2 linked regions of the Armatimonas rosea genome follow. The protein of the gene in region 1 binds, or shares a complex with, the protein of each later gene. Links are inferred from orthologs where the notes say so. Each region holds a gene or a part of one and is shown on either strand. Other genes may lie near its edges.

Region 1 (7,451 bases):
CATGCCCGAGCGTGTCGTTGATCTGCTTGAAGCGGTCCAGGTCCATGTAGACCGCCACCACCGAGGTATGGTTCTTCTGGGCGCGCTCGATCGCCAGCTCTAGCTGCTCGCGCAGGCGGCGGCGGTTCGAGAGGCCAGTCAGAGGATCATGGAGGGCTTGCTGGAGCGTGTTCTGCTCGGAGTTACGCCGGGTCTGCGCCCCCGTAATCGCCTCCGTGGCGATCTTGAGGTAGCCCTGCTCCTCCACAGACCACTCCCGCGGCTGACGTCGGCTCTCCAGCGCCAGGTACCCCCAGAGGTCACCGTCGATATTGATGGGAAGCACAAACAGCGTGAAGATGCCCTGGGTCTCCAGCACGCGGCGCTCTTCCTGTGGGAAGCTGCTCACCTGCCCCAACACGACCCCTTCGTCCCCGAGAACCTGCACCCAGCGCGGGAAGCTCTGCGAGAGCGGGACATCTTTACGGGCGGGGTTGTTGATCTGCCCGGTAGTCCCCGGGCCACACCACTCCGCGAGCAAGCGAGAAAATAGCTCGCCTTGGTCGGAGTAGCACTGGCTGAGGTAGATACGGTCCGCGCGGGTCGCCTCCCCAAGGAGGGGGAGAGCATCCTCCAGCGCCTTCCCACGTGAGTCGGCCAGGAGCAGGCGCTCCACCTCGACCAGCGCCTTGAGGTAGCCCTCACGTCGCTGAAAACCCTGCTTTTCTTGCTCGTGTGTGAGGCGCTCCTCGGCGACCTGACGCTGCGCTTTCTGTCCTTGCCCCTGCCACAGCGCGAGCCCCGTTCCCAGTCCCAGAGCAAGAACGGCCGGGGGAATCAGGCTCTTACTCACCAAGGGAAGGCGCAAGAGCAGGAACAAAAGAAAGAGGCCCAGCCCAACCAGAGGTGCCAGCACAAACGGCGAGACCCGAACCAGCTTATCCGTCGCCTCCACTTTCTTTGGCGGAGGGCTCGGGCTTGGTCGCTTTGTGCTGCTGCGTTTCTTCTCTTGGACGGCCATAAAACCAGTTTAACTTCCTGCGAAAACTCTCCTGGTCTGCCACCTGCATCTGAATCCGGAGTGCCCAGAGGGGCGGTCCCTCCACGGGCCAGAGCTGCAGCAAGCGAGTCAGGTCTTTCTCCGTCGTGACGAAGGTTCCCTGGGGGGCTTGGGCAATTAGAGCGAGAGTCTCTTCTTTATTGTAGGTATGATGGTCCCCAAACTCACAGGAAAATTTTAAAGAAAGTTGAAGCTGCTCTAGGGAATGGAGAAATGCCGCCCCATCGGCGATCCCAGAGAAGGCCACGACGTCCTGGCCGGCAAGGTTTTCCAGCGGCTTCTGCCCCCCTGTACGGCTCACCCAAGCGGTCGGTGCATGGGTGGCGGTAAAGAGCGCCGCTTGGGGAGCCAAGCGCTGGACGAGCTTCTTCGCCGACTCCAGTGCCTCGCCCGAGACCTGGTCCGCACGGGTGAGCACGACAATTCCCGCACGGCGCAGGTGAAACGGCGGCTCGCGCAGGAGCCCACGGGGGAGCATCCAGCCATTATCAAAGGGACGGCGGGCATCCAAAAGAACAATATCTAGGTCCCGGTGGAGCTGCCAGAACTGCAGGGCATCGTCGAGGAGGAGCACATCGGGGGCGAACTCCGCGCAGGCCAGCGCCCCCGAGACCCGCCGGTCCCGCCCGACAATCACGGGAACATCGGGGAGGAGCTGGGCCAGGAGGGTGGGCTCATCGCCCGCAACCTCGGCGCTCAGAAGGAGCGTGCCCTCGCCGCGGCTGACGATCTTTGCCCCGGGCTCTCTCTCATGGCTCCCCCCGTGCCCCCGCGAGAGCAGCACCACTCGCAAGCCTTCGTCGCGCAGTAGCCTCCCCACCAGCGCCGCCATCGGGGTCTTGCCGGTCCCCCCCGACGAGAGATTCCCGATGGCGATCACGGGCACGGGGAGCCTGTAGCGCTTACGAATCCCCAGGCGGTAGGGAAGCAGGTAGAGCTCCAGCCCCAGAAAGTGCAGGCCCGCAAGGGGAGCCATGGCAAGACAAAGCAGCCCTCCCCGCAGGCTCTTCTCCTCCAAGAGCTTCTCAGGCTTCAAGGAGCGCCTCCACCGCGTCTAGGCAGCGCACCGAGACCCCCTGGTTACGCTCGATCAGGCCACGCGCCTTTACGGCTGTCTCCGCCTTCTGCTCGGGCGAGAGCGCCAGCCAGTGGCAGACCGCAGCGGCCAGCCCCGCGGCCCCCTCCACCTGCTCTGCCACCCCTTCGGCGATCGCCAGCGCGGCGATATCCCGCTGGTTGTTCATGTGGGAGCCAAAGAGCGCCGGGACTCCCTGGGCCAGCGGCTGAAAGACACTCTGTCCACCCCACGGCGCGAGCGACCCGCCGATAAAGGCCACATCCGCCACGGCGTAGACCCGCCCGAGCTCCCCAAAGGTATCCAGGATCAGGGTTGGCCCCTGCTCTCGCTTGCTGCGCTGGACGGCTCCCGGCAGGTGCGCCTTCACCGTCTCCACACGCTCCAGGTGGCGAGGCGCAACAATGAGCTGCAGCTCGGGGAAGCGCTCCCGCACTTTTTGCGCCGCCTCCGCCACCAAAAGCTCTTCGTCGGGGATGCCGTCTTTGCCGTCGCGGGTTGAGCCACAGATCCAGACAGGAGCGCCCTCCGGGATTCCCAGCTCTGTACGGAGCGCCCTGCGCTCGTCGCTACTGAGCATGCTCACCGACTCATCGAACTTTGTGTTGCCAAAGGTCTGCGCTCGCTCGCTCGGCACCCCCACGAGCCCCGCTCGCCGCGTGTCTTCGTCGGACTGCATCGCAAAGAGATCTACCGCGCCAAGGCCGTCTTTGAGGAGCCCACGTGCCTTCAAGCCGCGCCGCAGCCCCTTGTCGGAGATGCGCCCATTGAGCACCGCGACCTTTGCTCCTTGACGCTTTGCGGCCAAGAGAAAGTTCGGCCAGATCTCCCACTCCATCAAGAGGACCGCATCGGGCTGCACGTGCTGTAGCGCCCGCCCCACCGCCCAAGGGAAGTCCAAGGGGAAGAACGCCACCGCAGACGCATCCGCGATCCCCTGCGCCACCTCCCGCCCCCCGCGCGTTGTCGTGGTCAAGAGCAAGAACGCCTCGGGGTAGCGCTTGCGTAGCTCGCGCAGGATCGGCTTGGCCGCCATCACCTCCCCCACCGAGACCGCATGCACCCAGAACCGCCTCGCCCCCTCGCCGCCAGCACGGGGCGGCACCGATGAGGGAAAATCCCCAAAGCGCTCACGCCAGTGCACCGGGTCCTCTTTGCCCGTTGCCAGCCGGAAGAGATAGTAGAGCAGCAGCAGCGGCGAGAGCAAGAATAGCAAGAGATTGTAGATCATGGCTGCCCCGACAGCGCCGCGAGCGGCTCCGAGGCGCGGGTCTCAAAATCGAGCGATGAGGTGCGGCCATTTTGCAGGTACCAGTAGCCCGCGCAGGCGATCATGGCGGCGTTGTCGGTGCAGAGGGCGACAGGCGGGTAGAACAGCGCCAGCCCGGCCTTGTCGCAGCGCTCCTGCATGACTTCCCGCAAGCGGGTGTTGGCGGAGACACCGCCGGCCAATAAAACATGCTCTACGCCGAGCTCTTTGGCGGCCGCGACGGTCTTCTTGCTGAGCACATCCACCACCGCCTCTTGAAAACTCGCCGCGATATCGGAGAGGGAGGGGAGGTTCTCGCCCTGCATGGCGTAGCGCACCGAGGTCTTGAGGCCAGAGAAGCTAAACTCATGGGTCCCGGGGAGCAGTGCTCGTGGAAAGGCGATCGCCTTGGGGTTCCCCCCCTCGGCGGCGCGCTGCATCGCGGGGCCGCCGGGATAGCCCAGCCCCATCAGCCGGGCGCACTTATCAAACGCCTCCCCCGCCGCATCATCGCGCGTGCGCCCCAGCAAGACATAGTCGCCGTGCCCGCGCAAGTGAAACAGATCCGTGTGGCCGCCACTCACGACGAGCGCCACCGCGGGATAGTCCGCCCCGCCCCTTTCTCCCCCATCCATGGGGGCGGGGGGGGCTACAAGCCAGTTGGCATAGAGATGCGCCTCGATATGGTGCACGGGCACGACCGGCTTTTTTAGCGCCATCCCGAGCGCCTTGGCCGCCGACGTTCCCACCAGAAGCGCCCCCAGCAAGCCTGGTCGGTTGGTCACTGCGATGGCATCGATCTCCGCCCAGGTGACACCCGCCTCCGAAAGGGCTTGGCGAAAGACCGGCAGAAGTGCCTCCACGTGGCGGCGGCTCGCCAGCTCGGGCACGACCCCGCCAAAGCGTGCGTGCTCCTCCATCTGCGAGGCCACGACATTAGACAGGAGCCTGCGCCCATCTTCTACGACAGCGGCGCTTGTCTCATCGCAGCTTGTCTCGATCCCAAAAATAATCACGGGTAAAATTATACGGGGCATTTGTCGGCTTTGCGCGAAGGAGAGAGTGAAAGGAAATGAAGAAGATGCCCCCTCCCCTTGCTGCTACCTGGAATGCGCTCTTCCCGCCCGCCTCCACGGTGAGCGCGACGGTGCTGGCGAATCGCTACCAGGCCGAGATCTTCCGTTATGCTGTCCGGCGCGTCACCGACTCCGCCGAGGCGGAAGACATCACCGCAGAGGTCTTTGCCGCCGTTGTCGCACACCCAAGCCGTGTCCCAAAACTCACGACAGACACAAGCGACGACCTCACACGCGCCTATCTCATCGGTATTGCACGGCGCAAAGTGACCGATAGCCTCCGCAAACGTAGCCGTCACCCCCAAGAGACACTCTCCCCTGAGCTAGCCCTGCCCCACTCCCTGGAAGAGAGCCTAGAGAAGCGTGAGGGCGCTCGCCAGCTCCGCAAGATCCTCGATGCCCTGCCTGCGGACTGGCGGGAAGTGCTCCTGCTCAAGTATGTCGAGGAGCTCAGCCTTAAAGAGATCGCAGTGTCTCTTGGACGCTCCGAAAAAGCCATCAATAGCCTGCTCCAGCGTGCCCGCACCGAAGCCCGCAAGCGTGGAGAGAGCTACTTTAACCTCTGGGAGGAAACGAAATGAAAGATGCCCTGAACGCCGCCTATCCTGATGCAGCCGTTACCGATACACTTGCCGCTCGTGTCGCCGCTCGCCTGGAGCACCCCGCCAAGCCGAACCGTCGCCGCTTTCTTGCCCCGGCTCTCGCTCTCGCTGCCGTGGCAGGCATCGGACTTTTCACAGTGCCACGCTGGCTGACCCCCAAGCCCGTCTATGCACTCGACAAAATTAGCAAGGCACTTCAAAATACCAAGAGTGTCCATATCAGAGTATTCAGCGGCAAGCAGCTTGTCAGCGAAGAGTGGCACAGTAACAACCGCCACCGCATTGATCATTGCTTTAGTGGCCCTTGCAAGCCCTACTCTCTGACTGTCGGCACGCAGTCGTATGGAATTAGCGATGAGAAAGATATAGTTGTTGAAAGTGAGATCATCCCTTATGAGTTCTCCGTGCCCACCCTTGCCTCGACTCTTAGAGCTCAAAATCTGAGCGATCTCCCGCCTGACTGGGTGACCTTTGAGGGAGTCCAGATTTTGGGTACACGTACCGTCCATGTCTACAAGATCACGCTCCCTGAGGGAGCTTACAATCTAGGGAGTTCGGTGAAGGAATCCTCCTACCTCCGGCTCTTTGTCTCTCCTGAGACAAACCTGCCCATTCGCTTGGAAGAGCATCGCACGCAAGCAGGCCACTGGAGCTCCAGCTACAAAGACCTTGAGTTTGACATTGACATTCCCAAGGCGACATTCAACACAAACTTCCCAGGTAAGAAGCTCGTCAAATCAAGCGACTATGCTACCGAGAACTTCTATAAGGAGATACATAAACCCAGCATAGGCAAAAGAGCCACGACCAGCAAAAATGGAGTAACCGTCCTGAGCTTTCCTTTAATGGAGGCTCTCGGACTGGTCGTCTGGTACACCGTGGATGACGAAAATTCGCTACCGGAGATCGCTCTCTCGGGTAAAGGTAATACCTGCCCCTTGCTTGCTCAAGGCGTTGTAGGAGATAGCATCCTCACACTGCGTGAGCGCTATAAGATCCAAGGCAAGCGTCTGCGCTGGGCCTATTTCCGCCAGACTTTTGTCGCACCAATGGGCAATGGCGACTGGCAGCTGCACTTTCAGTTCCCTGATGGCAATGTGACCGTCGTACCAGAGATTGCTGGATTTGGTAGCACCATTCCTACCGGGGATGTCGGCGATGAGATTGGCAAAGCATTCCCCACTCTCTCGGGAGAGCGGGCACGTGATCGAGCGGAGTACTTCCTAGACGGGCGTTGGAAAGACGATGCTCCTCTAGTCGAGTCCGTCATGCAGAGTGGTTTCGATCCACGCGATGGTGCCCTGCTCTGGCTAAAAGTAGCAATCCAGCAGGATGACAAGTGGCTCTCCTCCCCTAAGCACGCACGGGACTGGCGGCGCATGGCGGAGATACTTGATCAGCTCAAGCGCCACGACGAAGCCAAAGCCTACCGTGATAAGGCGGACGCTGAGCGCTAGCCGCTAGCTTAATTGTCGGCGAGCCAGCAGGGTTCCGCCGACAATGAGCCCTGGTGCGAGAAATAGGCCCACAAAGGGAATCAGCGAGAGCAGCCCAGCAACAATGGCAAACGAGACGATATGCGGGTCGGGCTTTTTGCGTAGCTTCTGCACCTGTGCGCCAAGTGTCAGTCCACGGCGCAGGAACGCGGGCGAGGTGTAGTCTAGCAGGCTAATCACTCCCGCCCCTAGGGCTCCCAAAACCGGCGCAAGCGGGCCGCTCACCGCCCCTAGGCCAAGGGCTACCAGCGCAATGGTCGCATTGAGGACAAGCCGCTTGCAGGTATCCCCAAAGAGCTGCCAGAAGCTCAGCGGGCACGTGGGAAGCGAGCCTCCCAGCAGCCGCTCTGTCTCCTTGCTCAGTGGGTCGAAGACAATCCCCAGAAAGCTGCTACTCAGCAGGTAGAAGGCAAAGGGAAAGAGCACCAGGTAGAGCAAAAACGCCGCCAGCCGCGCCCCCTCTTCCAGCCCCGCTCCATAGCGCTGCCAGCCCAGCACGCCCAGAACCAAGTACAGTACCGAGGCAATCAGCCCCGGAACCAGAGCCAGCGGCCAGAGGCGCGGGTGCTTGAGCAGAAAACCAATCCCTTTGAGTGCGTCCATAAAAACAAAGACAACCGCCACGGGGAGCGGTTGCCTTTGATTACTGTGAAAAAGTGGACGCGTGCCCTACGCGAAGGCGAACCGTCCCGCCTCGGCGTGCTCACGGAGCCGCTTGAGGCCACGCTCTGCCTGCTTGCGGACGCAAGCGGCGTTGGTTCCCAGCTCCTCCGCGATCTCATCGTGGCTGGCTCCTTCGGCGCGGCGCAGGACCACGAGTGCCTCATGGGGCTTGAGCAGGGTCAAGAGTGCCTCGCGGATCGCCCGCTGCTGGATACGCGCCAAGACGGTCTCCTCCACACGGGTCTCGGGGT
Region 2 (6,115 bases), on another replicon or contig:
TGCTCTTGTCATCGGCCCCCACCGCGAGGGGCACGGCCTTTGGCGCAGTGCCTCCGGTCAGGCTCACGGTCTCGATCCGGTCCCCCACCTCAAAGGCGACTCGGGTTCCGTCGGCGGAGACACTGGGGAAGCGGACACCATCCCCAACATACTTCGTGAGCTGGGTAGACTTGCCCCCCGAGGCGCTCATCTTGTAGAGGTTGTAGGTGCCGTCCCGCTCCGAGACAAAGACAACGCCCTTGCTATCGGGGAGCCAGAGCGGCCAGAGGTCTTGTCCGTCGAACTCCGTGAGCTGCTTGAACTCCTTGGTCGCGAGGTCGTAGGTCCAGATATCCGCGTTGGCGCTCCCTCGGTAGCCAATGCGCGGCCAGTCGGTGGCACCACGGGCGAAGACCAGCTTCGTGCCATCGGGCGAGAGCTGGCCACCGATCACACTCGTCAGCCCCAAGAGTGGCTTGGGCCGCCCTGGCTTGTCGGAGTCGTTGACCAGGTAGAGCGAGACCCCACGTCGGTTCAGCTCCCGCACCGAGCCGACCAGCACCTTCTTGCCGCCTGCCGCCCAGCCCTGGAGGGTGTCGCCGCCGGCGTAGTTGGTCAGGCGCCGTGCGGGTCCGCCGGTTGCGGGCATGGTGAAGACCTCGTTGCGGCCGTAGCGGAGCGACTGAAACGCAATTTCTTTCCCATCGGGCGAGAACTGAGGCCGCCCGTCGTAGGCCGGGTGGCTGGTCAGGCGTCGCGCGGGGGCACCACCCTCGGTCGGGGCGCTCCAGAGGTCGCCTTGGTAGGAAAACACCAGTGTCTTGCCGTCGGGGGAGAGGGCCGGGTAGCGGGGAAAGGAGACGCTGGACTGCGCAAGGCTCGCGGGAGCGAGCGCCAGTGCCGCCAGCGCGACAAAGGGGATACGTTTCATGAGAGGCATTGTACCTTAATCACTAAAGGTACCGTGCCCGTTACGTCACGGGGAAAACGTCAAGCGGAGCCCATCGTAGGCAAGTGCGATATTCTCGGGGAGCTCTTGGGACACGCTCTCGTGGCCGAAGTAGTGCGACAGGTGCGTCAGGTAGGTCTGCCGCGCCCCCAGCGCCTTGGCTTCGTCGAGGGCTTGCGCGAAGTGAAAGTGGGTCGGGTGCGGCTCGTAGCGGACCGTTCCCAGCACCAGCGTCTCTCGGTCCTGCAAGTACGGCCGGGTCTCGTCGGGGATGGCCGAGACATCGGTGACATAGGCGAAGACCCCATTGAAGACCAGGCTCGTGACCCGCAGGTTTCCGTGCCAGTGCCAGAGCGGGAGCACCTCGACCCCACAGATCGTCACGGGGGTGAACGGCTCCCACTCCACTAAATCCAGCTGTGGCTTGCCGCCGCCCTCTTGGGTCGTAGTGAAGCAGTAGTCGTAGACCCGGCGGACATGGGCAAGGGTCTCGGGGGTGCTGTAGATCGGGATGCGAATGCCGTACTGGAAGTTGAACTGCCGCAGGTCATCGAGGCCGAAGAGATGGTCGGCGTGGGGGTGCGTGAGGAGGCAGGCATCGACCCGCCGGACGCGCTGGGCGAGGCACTGGGTACGCAGGTCCGGCCCCGCATCGACCAGGATCGTCCCCTCCGGCCCCTGCACGGTGAGCGCGGGGCGCGTGCGCTTGTCGCGCGGGTCGGTGGAGAGGCAGACCGGGCAGTCGCAGGCAAGCAAGGGAACGCCTGTGGACGTCCCCGTGCCCAAAAAAGTGACGACCATCTCCCCCGGCCTCATGTACTCTGTCCCTCAAAGGCCCGTACCAGCGCGGCTTCTTCGTCGGGGTCCACGGCGCGTAGGTCGAGCAGGAGCCGGTCGCGCTCGATGCGGCCATAGACGGGAGTGGCAGCGTGGCGGAGCTGGCGGGCGAGGGCGGGCAGGTTGGCGGCACGAACCGCGACCGCGTGCGAGGGAAGCTGGCGGTCCGGGAGCGAGCCCCCACCGACTTGCGAGAAAGTCGCCTCGGTCGTGGTATCGTAGCCGAGCCGCTTGAGCTTGCGGGCGACAGTACGGCAGCGGCGGGAGATCTCGCCGGGATCGCGCTGGATGCGGCGCAGGATGGGAATCTCCTCCCAATGCGTACCGTCGCGGTAGATCCGCAGGGTAGCCTCCAGCGCGGCGAGCGTTAATTTATCGGGGCGCAGGGCACGCATGAGTGGGTGTTTCTTGCAGACCGCGATCAGGTCCGCGCGCCCTACCAGAATCCCCGCTTGCGGCCCGCCCAGGAGCTTATCGCCCGAGAACCAGACCAGATCCGCCCCCGCCGCGATACTCTTCTGCACCTGGGGCTCGTCGGTGAGGCCAAACGGGGCGAAGTCCACGAGCGCACCGGAGCCGATATCGTCGCCGAAGGGGACGGCGGCCTGGCGGCTCAGAGCGACCAGCTCCTCCAGGCTCGCCGACTCCGTGAAGCCGACGACACGAAAGTTGCTGGGGTGGCAGCGTAGGAGCATCCCCGTGTTCTCGGTGAGGGCGCGGGTGTAGTCGCCGACTCGGGTACGGTTAGTGGTCCCGACCTCGACCAGCCGCGCCCCGGACTGGACAATGACGTCGGGAAGGCGAAAGTGCCCCCCAATCTCCACCAGCTCGCTGCGGGAGAGGATCACGTCCTTTCCGGATGCCAGCGCGGTGAGGGCGAGCACGGTCGCGGCGGCGTTGTTATTGACCACGATGGCATCGTCCGCGCCGGTCAGCTCCCGCAAGAGCGCCGCACAGCCCGCCTGTCGGTCTCCCCGCCCCCCGCTCTCGTCGTCCACTTCCAGAGTTGCGTGTTGCTGAGCAACCGCCGCGACCGCCGCGACTGCGGCAGGTGCCAGGGTCGCACGGCCCAGGTTGGTGTGCAGGAGAATTCCGGTGGCATTCACCGCGCCACGCACCTTGGGAGCGCGAGAGGCCAGCGCCAGCGTTCGCTCCATCACGCTCGTGGCGGGCCTCCCCAGCAAGATCTCCTCCCGAATCTCGTGGAGGGCTTGGCGGATGCAGGCCAGCCGTAGCGCGACCGGCACCTGCGCGAGCTCGGGTTCGGCGCTCACACGCTCCACTTGGGGCAGAGCACGGAGCTGCTGGCGCTGCTCGTCGGTCACGCAGGGGCCTCCGCGCCGGGCTTAGTGCGAATCGGCGGGGGCGCGATATAGAGCGGTGCCAGGGTCGCGGGATCGTCGGGGCCGTGGACACGCAGGCGTGCCTGCCCCAGGCGTGCGACCTGAAAGGCACGCGGCGAGGCGGCGCGGATCACGGCCAGCGGGCTGGGGCTGATCCAGTGGGCGCACTCGCCCAAGACCAGCAAGCGCGGCTCGCCCAGAGCCTCGACCGCCTTGGCGATAACCTCGCTTGTCGGCATCACATCCGGCTCGGCGATGGGATTGGGCCGGTCGGGCTTGTAGAACGCCGCGATCACTTCGTCCTTGCGCGACGGCACCACAGCAACAACCGCTATCCCCGCCCCCGAGACCGTGCGGGCCAGGGCATCGAGGCTACTGACCCCAATGACGCGCTTGCCGAGCACCTCGGCCCAGGTCTTGGCCATGGTCACCCCGACCCGAACACCCGTGAAGCTCCCCGGCCCCAGCCCGACCGCAAAAGCATCCAGCTCCTCCAGGGTCGTCCCCGCCTGCTCCAGTGCGAATGTGACAATCCCCGGCAGGCGCTCGGTGAGCTGACGATTGTGCCGAAAGTTGATCTCCACGAGGAGCTCTTGCCCCTCCACCACCGCCACCGAGCAGGTATCGCCGGACGTGTCCAGCGCAAGCATCTTCACGAATTAAGCCCCCCAGCCCCCATGTTTGGGGGAGAAATTAGGATGGTGCGAGACTCTGGTCCCGTCTCTGTGAGCGTTACGCGCCAGGCGGGCTCCGGGAGGGCATCGGCGATCTGCTCCGGCCACTCCACCAGGACGACATTCTTGCCCTCCAGGTACTCCGCCAGCCCCGCTGCCTCCCACTCGGCACCACTACTCAGCCGGTAGGCATCCATGTGGACCACGGGGTAGCGCCCCCCATCGTACTCATGCACCAGCGTAAAGGTCGGCGACGACACCCGCGCCGGGGAGCCCAGGGCCGCCACGAGCGCGCGCGTAAAGGTGGTCTTACCCGCGCCCAAGTCGCCCGAGAGGCAGACCAGCGCACCGGCCTCCAGGCGCGCCGCCAACCAGCGCGCCGCCGTGTCGGTGCCCTCCAGGGAGTCCACCAAAAATTCCGCACGTTCCACGGGGGCTATTGTAGCCTCTTTAGCAAAGAATCGCCGCCCTGCGATAGAGAAGGCATGATCGTGAAACGGACAACCACCCGAAAAACCCGGCGCACCACGCGCCGAGGGAAGGCTCCGCTTCGCGTCTAACAGCTTTGTCTGTTTCGCTGCTCGCGGCGGCTCTCTCGACAGGTTCGGGAGAGCCGCTGTTTTTTTGCCCTGGTAGCTCAGCTGGTCAGAGCGGTCGCCTTGTAAGCGAAAGGTTCGTCGGTTCGAATCCGACCCAGGGCTTGTGTTTTTAGAGTTTGGGTGTGAAGCTTAAGCGGATGAGCAGGCGCCTTTTAAGCGTCAGGCAGCGGGTTCGAATCCCGCCGCGCCCACTGTTTCTCGTTTCCGTTTGTTACGCGGTCCCAGTGCGGTCGTTGTCGAGGCCTGGCAGACGCCCCACCTGCCAGCCCGCGTTGTTGAGGAAGTCGGCGACCGCGGTTCCTGGTGGGACGAGTGCATCAACAGCAGAGAGAAAGGTCTCGTCGAGAGCCAGAGACGCGGCGGGCAGGAGACTCGTGAGCTGCTCCAGGGTACGTGGCCCGACAATCGGGGCGGTGACCAGCGGGTTTACCAGGGTCCAAGCGACCGCGGCGACCGCCGGATCGTGGCCGTGCTCACGGGCCAGTTCGACAAAGGCCATAGCGACCTCGGACGCACTGCGATTCGTGCGCTGGCGCCACATGGCATTGCGGGCGATGCGCGAGCCTGTGGGAAGCGTGGTTGGAGAGATCGCTCCGTACTTCCCCGTGAGCTGTCCGCCCGCCAGCGGCGACCAGACAATCAGCCCCCAGCCGGCGTGCTGGAGATAGCCCGCCCGGTCGTTCTCCAGGCGACGGTCCAGGATATTGTAGGGGGCCTGCTCACAGACCGGGGCGATCCGGTGATGGAAGTCGGCGCGCCACTGGGCCTCGGCCAGCTGCCAGCTTGCAAACGTGCTCGTGCCCCAGTAGCGAATCTTTCCCTCTTTGACCAGCGTGTCCAGCGTCTCGATTGTCTCATCGAGGGGGACGGTGGGGTCGTAGCGGTGGAGCTGGTAGAGATCGATCCAGTCGGTCTGGAGGCGGCGCAGGCTCGCCTCGACCCCAAGGCGCAGGTGGCACCGGGAGAGCCCCTTGTCGTTGGCACCGGGTCCCATCGCCCCATTCACCTTGGTCGCCAAGACCACCTGCTCCCGAACCCCGTAGGCTTGGAAGGCTTTTCCCAGGATCTCCTCGCTCCGGCCCGCGCCGTAGACATCGGCAGTATCCCAGAAAGTCACGCCCGCCTCGACCGCCGTGCGTAGGATCGTCAGTGAGTCCTCCTCGCTCGTGGACTCGCCAAAGTTCATACAGCCCAAGCAGAGGTTGCTCACCTTCAGCCCGGAGCGCCCCAGAGAAACGGTCTTGATCATGCTTGTTTCCTCGTCACAGCACCAGCTCACGGACAAGCCGCTGCTGATCTCGGTAGAAAGTCACCTTTGTGGCACTTAGAGTTGTAGGGAGGTCCGCCGTGGTCGCGATGCGCTTGTCTCCAAGCGCAACAATCACGTCGTTGTTTTTCACCCCCGCCCGTGCCAAGGGGCTCGTCACGGGCACGGCGAGCACGAGCACGCCCGACTCACCAGGCAGGCCATAGGCAGAGACCTCTCCCAAGCCGACAATGTTCTTCACCCGCGCCCCGAGCCAGGTCCGCGGTGCGGCGGTGCGGAGCGTGTTCGCCTCCGTCGCACCATTGACGGGAAGCTCAGGGGTCTTGGCAAGCGCCTTGAGGGCGGGCTTGCGGACACCAAACGCGTCCATTGGGAAGTTGACAAACCCTAGCGCCAAGGCCGGCGAGCCAGGCTTGACCCGGTAGTCGCCGCGGGTGGGGTTGACGAACTGGGCATCCGCTTGGATA

Evidence for each region.
Region 2: the proteins of tsaD (region 1) and tsaE are in contact, whole or in part, in a crystal structure (PDB 6N9A), measured with the Thermotoga maritima proteins. The link is inferred for Armatimonas rosea from one-to-one orthologs. Residues at the interface, in WP_004082750.1 of Thermotoga maritima: Cys10, Asp11, Arg49, His50, Leu82, Gly84, Gly135, Gly136, Glu154, Thr155, Leu156, Asp157, Asp158, Ser159, Glu162, Asp165, Lys166, Arg169, Leu170, Tyr175, Lys213, Thr214, Leu217, Tyr218, Gln221, Arg222, Asn324; in WP_004082108.1 of Thermotoga maritima: Leu37, Gly38, Lys46, Lys57, Val59, Lys60, Ser61, Thr63, Phe64, Thr65, Leu66, Met67, Val69, Pro71, Tyr82, Arg83, Leu84, Asp86, Asp88, Phe89, Asp93, Ile128, Asp130, Glu131, Arg134.

Annotation. Positions count from the first base shown.
Region 1 is NZ_JACHGW010000001.1:1,428,232-1,435,682, reverse strand. Bases 2,361-5,168 are described here. They hold tsaD (tRNA (adenosine(37)-N6)-threonylcarbamoyltransferase complex transferase subunit TsaD), read right to left. Parts: upstream 4,380-5,168; coding sequence 3,342-4,379; downstream 2,361-3,341. Other genes in these bases: HNQ39_RS06640 (hypothetical protein), read left to right, coding at 5,017-5,168; HNQ39_RS06645 (RNA polymerase sigma factor), read left to right, coding at 4,436-5,020; HNQ39_RS06655 (3-deoxy-D-manno-octulosonic acid transferase), read right to left, coding at 2,361-3,345. Also shown: HNQ39_RS06665 (putative bifunctional diguanylate cyclase/phosphodiesterase), read right to left, coding at 1-1,000; lpxK (tetraacyldisaccharide 4'-kinase), read right to left, coding at 918-2,075; more of HNQ39_RS06655, read right to left, coding at 2,065-2,360; more of HNQ39_RS06640, read left to right, coding at 5,169-6,498; HNQ39_RS06635 (EI24 domain-containing protein), read right to left, coding at 6,502-7,140; HNQ39_RS06630 (RNA polymerase sigma factor), read right to left, coding at 7,207-7,451.
Region 2 is NZ_JACHGW010000007.1:166,660-172,774, reverse strand. The notes cover bases 2,488-5,198. They hold tsaE (tRNA (adenosine(37)-N6)-threonylcarbamoyltransferase complex ATPase subunit type 1 TsaE), read right to left. Parts: upstream 4,214-5,198; coding sequence 3,761-4,213; downstream 2,488-3,760. Other genes in these bases: HNQ39_RS26910 (aldo/keto reductase), read right to left, coding at 4,593-5,198; tsaB (tRNA (adenosine(37)-N6)-threonylcarbamoyltransferase complex dimerization subunit type 1 TsaB), read right to left, coding at 3,087-3,758; selA (L-seryl-tRNA(Sec) selenium transferase), read right to left, coding at 2,488-3,090. In the rest of the region: HNQ39_RS26945 (S41 family peptidase), read right to left, coding at 1-910; HNQ39_RS26940 (MBL fold metallo-hydrolase), read right to left, coding at 956-1,729; more of selA, read right to left, coding at 1,741-2,487; more of HNQ39_RS26910, read right to left, coding at 5,199-5,630; HNQ39_RS26905 (PDZ domain-containing protein), read right to left, coding at 5,644-6,115. UniProt on the Escherichia coli protein: Required for the formation of a threonylcarbamoyl group on adenosine at position 37 (t(6)A37) in tRNAs that read codons beginning with adenine.